2 regions of the Pseudarthrobacter quantipunctorum genome follow, and region 1 is predicted to be linked to the other one. Evidence: riboswitches for the same ligand, from Rfam matches in the RefSeq annotation. Region 1 holds a riboswitch; the other holds the start of a gene.
The links. A riboswitch is a leader RNA that binds a small molecule or an ion and turns the genes downstream of it on or off. The one in region 1 is predicted to bind glycine.
Positions count from the first base shown of each region.

Region 1 (3,902 bases):
CCTTGCCCGGCACCGCAACGGTCACGGTGTCGAAAAAGCTGGTGTGCAGCACGTCGAGGCCTGCTGCCTTGAGGGACGCAGCCAGGCTCCTGGCGTGGGCGTGCGCCGACTGGGCAATCGCCTTCAGGCCCTCCGGGCCGTGGTAGACGGCATACATGGAGGCCACGATGGCCAGCAGTGCCTGCGCGGTGCAGATGTTGGACGTGGCCTTCTCGCGGCGGATGTGCTGCTCGCGCGTCTGCAGTGCCAGACGGTAGGCGGGGACGCCGGCGTTGTCCTTCGAGACACCCACCAGGCGGCCGGGCATCGACCGCTCCAGGCCCTTCTGCACGGCCATGTAGGCGGCGTGCGGACCGCCGTAGAACAGCGGGACGCCGAAGCGCTGCGCCGAGCCCACAGCGATGTCCGCGCCCTGTTCGCCTGGCGGGGTGATGAGCGTCAGGGCCAGGAGGTCGGCGGCGACAGTCACCAGCGCGCCCCGCTCCTTAGCCTCGGCAATGACCTGGCTGTGGTCGAAGACCCGGCCTGAAGCGCCGGGCTGCTGCAGGACGATCCCGTTGATGGCGCCGCCCGGCAGTCCCTGGGAAAGGTCAGCTACTTCGACCTCAAAGCCGAGTGCCTCGGCCCGGCCCTTGACGATGGCAATGGTCTGCGGCAGGCAGTCGGCGTCCAGCACGGTCTTGCCGTCCCGGGCGTCCTTATTTTTGTTGGCCCGGCGCATCATCAGCACGGCCTCTGCAACGGCGGTGGCTTCGTCCAGGAGGGAAGCATTGGCGATGGGCAGGCCCACCAGGTCCTGCACCATGGTCTGGAAGTTCAGCAGCGCCTCGAGCCGGCCCTGGGAGATTTCCGGCTGGTAGGGCGTATAGGCCGTGTACCAGGCCGGGCCCTCGAGGATGTTGCGGCGGATCACCGGCGGGGTGACAGTGTCGTAGTAGCCCTGGCCGATCATCTGCACGGCGGTCTTGTTCTTGCCGGCCAGCCTGCGGAGTTCGCTGAGGGTTTCCACCTCGCTGAGCGCGCCTGCCAGTTCCAGCGGCGAGTCCTGCCTGATGTCCTTGGGGACGGCGGTGTCAACCAGGGCGTCCACGGTGTCGTAGCCCACGGCTTTGAGCATGGTGTCGACGTCGGACTGGCGCCGTGCGCCGATGTGCCGGTCAACGAAGGCGGCGGCAGGAGCATGGACGGCGGAGGCCGGGGTGGCGGAGGCCGGAGATACAGTCACGAGGAACTCCATAACTAAGGCGGCGCAGGGTACGCCGCATCGATTCGTGTCCCTCCCCGCTCTGTATTGGACCTGAGAGTTTCCGCGCGGCCTGCCTGGGCTGGCCCCGCTTGCACCGTCGGTGAGCACAGCTGCCTGGAGTTCCGGAACCGGATCTCCGCGCGAACAGCCTGCTGCTTTCCAGAGTTGCCTCGCCGCGGCGGTACATGGGCCTGTGAGATTCCTGGGGAGGTATTGCTCCTACGGCGCCTGCTTGTACCTTCTGGCAGAACTCTCCCGCCGCAGATCAAAGGCTATTAATTTGGGTTGTTGTCTGTGCTTGCCGGTGACGGCCCACACATGCTGCAATTCTCCTACGCTGCGGGCCGCCGGGCAAATGCCGGCTAACCCCTCAGGCGCTCCACCGCCGCAAGGAGTTCTTGCACTTCCTCCTGCCGATTCCCGGGACTACCGGACGGACCGCTCTCCCACATGGCATTGAAATAGAGCCCATCACCCATGTACAGCACCGCCTTGGCCATTCCCGCGCCCACATCTTTCCCGATCAGGTCCAGCCATTGCTGCTGGATCGCGGCAAAACGGCGCCGTGCGCCCTCGTGCGCCACCTCCGCCAGGCGGGTGGCAGCAACAAAGGAGCGGTCCATCGGGGTGTCGGACCAGAGCGAGGACCGGATGAAGTACGCGGCCGCGCCTTCCTGCGCGGCGGCCATCGCCGCGAGGTCCTCCCCCGCCAGCCGGTCCAGCCGCTCCAGGGTGGCCGTGATCAGCGCTTCCTTGTTGGGGAAGTGGTACAGCAGGCCTCCTTTGGAGACCCCGGCACGCTTGGCCACCGCATCCAAGGTGGCGGCCCTCTCCCCCACATCGATGAGGAGCTCTTCAAAGGCATCGAGGACGGCATCTCGCGCTACGGGTTTTCTGGCCATGGTTCCCATCATGCACGGTGGGGATTTGATTACTGAACTGTACCGTCCAGACGGTACAGTTAAGCTCATGACCCCGTTCGCCACTTCCCAGCCCAGGACCTGCCAGCCCACGTCATCCGCCCTGCCCGCGGGCAACCCATCCCGTGGCACCCGGAGGGACTGGCTGGCCCTGGCATTGCTGATGTTCCCCGTCCTCCTGGTGGCCGTGGACAACACGGCGCTGACCTTTGCGCTGCCGGCCATCGCGGGTGCCTTGAACACCTCGGGGGTTGAGCTCCTTTGGGTCGTGGATGCCTACCCGCTGGTACTGGCCGGCCTGCTGGTTGCCATGGGCAGCCTGGGTGACAGGATCGGGCGCCGTCGGCTGCTGATCATCGGCAGCATCGGCTTCGCGGCGGTATCAGCAGCCACCGCCTTTGCGTCCAATGCCGGCTGGCTTATCGCCGGCAGGGCGGCGCTGGGATTCTTTGGCGCCATGCTGATGCCCTCCACGCTGTCACTGATCCGGAACATCTTCCCGGACCCCAACCGGCGGCGGCTGGCCATTGCCATCTGGGCTGCGGGGTTCTCTGGCGGCGCCGTGCTCGGGCCGGTCTTTGGCGGCTGGCTGGTGGAACAGTTCTGGTGGGGCGCAGTGCTTCTGGTGGCGGTACCCATCATGCTCCCCCTCCTGATCCTCGGCCCCGCCTTCATCCCTGAATCCCGGGATCCATCACCGGGAAAGGTGGACGCGCCCAGCATCCTGCTCTCGCTGTTCACCATGGCCCCGGTGGTCTATGGGATCAAGGAGTTCGCCACCGAAGGGCCAGGCGCAGCGGGCCTTGGCACCATAGCGTTCGGCGTGTTGATGGGTACTGTTTTTGTCCACCGCCAGCAGCGCCTGCCCAGCCCGCTGCTGGATCTTTCCCTGTTCCGCAACAGGGTTTTCAGCATGGCCATCACTGCCAATGTCCTGGCCCTGTTCTCCTTCAACGGGTTCATCCTCTTCCTGGCCCAGCACCTCCAGCTCATCGAAGGGATGTCGCCTTCGGCCGCCGGGATGGCAATGATCCCGGCCCTGGTGGCCACCATCGTCGCGGGCCTTGCGGCAGTGCCGGCCGTCAGGAAGATACGCCCGGGCTTCGTGGTGGCGGCCGGGCTTGCGATGAGTGCCGCCGGCTACAGCCTGGTGACTTTTGGCAGCCATGCGGGCGGACCTTCGCTACTGCTGGCCGCACTGCTGGTCCTCGCGCTGGGCGTGGGGACTGCCGAGACAATCTCCAATGACCTCATCCTGGGAAGCGCTCCCCCGGAAAAATCAGGCCCGGCAGCAGCAATCTCCGAGACGGGCTACGAGGTGGGTGCCCTGCTGGGAACCGCCATCCTGGGTTCCATCCTTACCGCCTCCTACCAGCACAACCTGCGGCTCCCGGCGGGCATCACCGAAGCCGCCCCCGCCTCAGGAACTGTGCATGCCGGCGAGACCCTTGCCGGCGCCATGGAGCTCGCGGCCCGGCTGCCGCAGCCCCTGGCAGACGCCGTACGCCAGGCTGCAGCGGCAGCGTTCGATTCAGGAGTGCACATCACGGCGGCAATCGGGCTGGTACTGATGGCGACGGCGGCCGTCCTCGCCGCCGTCGTGCTTCGCAGCGTGCCCAAGGCGGACGGCTGAAAGCTGCACTGCGCACCGGGCCCGGGGACAGCAAAGGCGCCCGCAGCCGGAGGATAACCTCCAGCAGCGGGCGCCCTGCACTCCGCAATCCTGCGGGCGCTGC
Region 1 is NZ_CP148033.1:3,297,115-3,301,016, forward strand. Features, by position in the region: gene gcvP (aminomethyl-transferring glycine dehydrogenase) at 1-1,237, opposite strand, end outside; glycine riboswitch at 1,416-1,514, opposite strand; gene WHH00_RS14950 (TetR/AcrR family transcriptional regulator) at 1,609-2,148, opposite strand; gene WHH00_RS14955 (MFS transporter) at 2,216-3,799, shown strand.

Region 2 (3,902 bases), 1.4 Mb from region 1:
CCAGACCGGTTCCTTCGTGGCGCCGCTTGCCGTGATCGGCGGGGTGGCTCTGGTGGGCGCCGCCAACTACCTGTTCGTGATGGGCAAGATCGAACCACTGAAGGTGGCCGAACCCGCCAAGGTGTAAGTTCCTGACATTGCCAGACCCCGTAGCCCCGGCCGCACCTGCTGGCCGGGGCTACTGCGGGTTATGGGCGACAACGCAGAAGCGGTTTCCGTCGGGGTCGGCAAGGACAACGAAATCCGGGTCTTCGGGATACAGGTCCCAGTCGACCCGGGCCGCCCCGAGCGAGATCAGCCGTTCCACCTCTGCCTCCTGGTTGTCCGCATACAAATCCAGGTGGATGCGCGGGTGGTCCTGGGCAGGCGTCTTGCTCAACATCAGTGCCAGCTGCGCGCCGTGGCCCGACGCCGGAACCAGGGTTATCCAGGTCTCGTCACCGGGTTCACGCGGTACGTAGCCGAGGGCTGCGTGCCAGAAGGCGGTGGCGCGGGCGACGTCATTGACGCCGAGGACGGTGCTGCCGAGGGTCAACATGGGCCCAGCCTAATCCCGTCCTTGGAAGCCCGGCTAGACTCGCCTGCATGGGGGACAACAGCACGCCTGAAGAAAACAGCACCGAAGAACACGAACCGCGGAAACCCGCCCGGATACCGGGTGCGGTCCTGCCCATAGCCGGGCTCGTCATCCTGCTTGTGGGGTGCACGGTGGCCTGGCTCAACCGGAACACCTACATCGGCTGGTTCGCCTACGCGCCGCTGAGCAACCAGCCCTTCTCCGGCACAGGGATGGCCTTCCTCAGCCCGGGGACGCAGGCGGGCCTGGCAATCGCCGTCGTGGGCCTGCTGCTGCTCGCCTTTTGGGCCGGGTACAACATCGGCCGGAAAGCCAGCGGCCGGGAACAGTGACAAAGGGATGGCGACGGCGGCGCGTCCCGGCGTCGTAAGTCGCCTTAGGGGCCAGAAGTTTGGATCCAGGCACGGATCTTGGTATGGTGTGAGTCGTGTCACCCACCAGTGGCACACGCTTATGATCTGCGGCGGGAGAGTCCTGCCGGTACGTTCTGCAGGCGCCGTAGGAGCAAATCCTCCCCAGGAATCTCTCAGGCCCACGTACCGCCGCGGCAAGGCAACTCTGGAAAGCAGTCCGGGCAACCGGGCTCACCGACGGTGCAAGTGGCGCCCCGCTGAACAGCAGGGCAACGCAAAACTCTCAGGTCCAATACAGAGCGGGGAGGAACCCGAATCAAAGTGGCACCTTATGCCACCTGAATTATGGAGTTCCTCTCATGACGGTTCAATCGTCCCCAACCACCTTCGCTGACCGCCATATCGGCGCGCGCCGCCAGTCCGATATCGACACCATGCTCAAGGCCGTCGGCTACGACACCCTAGATGGCCTCGTGGACAGCGCGGTTCCGGATTCCATCCGCCAGGACAAGCCGCTCACCCTTGAGAGCGCCCTCAGCGAAGTCCAGGTCCTCGCCGAGCTCCGCAAGCTGGCCGGCAAAAACAAGATGGCCGTGCAGATGATCGGCCAGGGCTACTACGACACCGTGACCCCGCCGGTAATCCGCCGCAACATCCTTGAAGCCCCCGCCTGGTACACCGCCTACACCCCGTACCAGCCCGAGATTTCCCAGGGCCGGCTCGAGGCGCTGCTCAACTTCCAGACGATGGTGCAGGACCTCACCGCACTTCCGGTGGCCAACGCCTCACTCCTCGACGAAGCCACTGCCGTGGCCGAAGCCGTGCTTTTGATGCGCCGCGCGAACAAGAACAAGGCTGCGAAAGACGGCAAAACCGTCCTGGATGCCGACCTCCTCCCGCAGACCATCGCCATCGTGCTGGGCCGCGCCGAAGCCCTGGGCTTTGAGGTGGAAATCGCCGATCTCACCACGGGCCTGCCCGAGGGCGACATCAACGGCGTAGTCCTGCAGCAGCCGGGCGTCTCCGGCCGGGTCTGGGACCAGTCAGCCGTCATCGCCGGGGCCAAGGAACGCGGCGCACTGGTCACCGTCGCCGCCGACCTCCTGGCCCTCACCCTGATCACCCCGCCGGGCGAGCAGGGCGCGGACATCGCCGTCGGCTCCACCCAGCGCTTTGGCGTGCCGCTGTTCTTTGGGGGGCCGCACGCCGCCTACATGGCCGTCCGCGACGGCATGGAGCGCACCTTGCCGGGCCGTATCGTGGGTGTGTCCAAGGACAACGCTGGCGTCCCCGCCTACCGCCTGGCCCTGCAGACCCGCGAGCAGCACATCCGCCGCGAAAAGGCCACGTCCAACATCTGCACCGCGCAGGCCCTGCTGGCCATCGTCTCGTCCTTCTACGCCGTCTACCACGGCCCCGACGGGCTGAAGGCGATCGCCGAAACCGTCCACAACAACGCCCGCTCCCTGGCTGCGACGCTGAAGCATGCCGGCCGCGAACTGGTGTCCGAGTCCTTCTTCGACACCCTCACCGTCCGCGTGCCCGGCAAGGCCGCCAAGGTGATCACCGCCGCAGAGGCCCGCGGCATCAACCTGCGCCTCGTCGACGCGGACACAGTTGGCGTGTCCGTTGACGAAACCACGACGCCGGAGGTCCTCTCCGCGGTGGCGGTCGCCTTTGGCGCCGGCCCGGTTGTGTCCGGTGAGGGCTTTGAGCTGCCGGAGCCGGTGCTGCGCACCTCCACCTACCTGCAGCACCCGGTGTTCAACACCCACCGCTCCGAAACCCAGCTCCTGCGCTACATCCGCCGCCTCTCAGACCGGGACCTGGCGCTGGACCGCACCATGATCCCGCTGGGTTCCTGCACCATGAAGCTGAACGCCACGGCCGAGATGGAAGCGATCTCCTGGCCGGAGTTCGCCTCCATCCACCCGTTCGCCCCGGACTCCCAGACCGCCGGCTGGCGCGAACTGATTTCCGGCCTGGAAGCCGACCTCGCCGAAATCACCGGGTACGACCAGGTGTCCATCCAGCCCAACGCCGGATCCCAGGGTGAACTGGCCGGCCTGCTGGCGATCCGCGGCTACCACCACTCCCGCGGCGACCAGCAGCGCAACGTCTGCCTGATCCCCGCCTCGGCCCACGGCACCAACGCCGCGTCCGCTGTCCTCGCGGGCATGAAGGTTGTTGTGGTGGCCACCGCCGCCGACGGCACCATCAACCACGCGGACCTTGCTGCGAAGATCGAGGCACACAAGGATGTCCTCTCGGCGATCATGATCACCTACCCGTCCACCCACGGTGTGTACGACGCCGACGTCCGTGAGGTCTGCGATGCGATCCACGCCGCCGGGGGACAGGTGTACGTTGACGGAGCCAACCTGAACGCGCTCGTTGGCCTGGCGCAGCCGGGCAAGTTCGGCGGGGACGTGTCCCACCTGAACCTGCACAAGACTTTCTGCATCCCGCACGGCGGCGGCGGACCCGGCGTCGGACCGGTTGCAGCCAAGGCGCACCTGGCACCGTTCATGCCGGGCGACGCCAACAAGGCGGCCCATGAAGCCGGGCACGGTGTCGCGATCTCCGCTTCCCGCTTTGGCTCCGCGGGCGTGCTGCCGATTTCCTGGGCCTACGTGAAGCTGATGGGCGGCCAGGGCCTGACCGAGGCGACCAAGTCCGCGCTGCTGGCGGCCAACTACGTTGCCGCCCGCCTGGACGAGCACTTCCCGGTCCTCTACACAGGCGAAACCGGGCTGGTGGCGCACGAGTGCATCCTGGACCTGCGCGACCTGACGGCGCAGACGGGCGTCACAGCCGAGGACGTCGCCAAGCGCCTGATCGACTTCGGCTTCCACGCCCCCACGCTGTCCTTCCCGGTAGCGGGCACCCTGATGGTGGAGCCCACCGAATCCGAGGACCTCGCGGAGATCGACCGCTTCATCGAAGCCATGATCACCATCCGCAAGGAAATC
Region 2 is NZ_CP148033.1:429,422-433,323, forward strand. Features, by position in the region: gene WHH00_RS01900 (MFS transporter) at 1-127, shown strand, start outside; gene WHH00_RS01905 (VOC family protein) at 179-538, opposite strand; gene WHH00_RS01910 (hypothetical protein) at 586-909, shown strand; glycine riboswitch at 1,032-1,129, shown strand; gene gcvP (aminomethyl-transferring glycine dehydrogenase) at 1,290-3,902, shown strand, end outside.
Region 2: another riboswitch for glycine. It lies ahead of gcvP (aminomethyl-transferring glycine dehydrogenase); the one in region 1 lies ahead of gcvP (aminomethyl-transferring glycine dehydrogenase).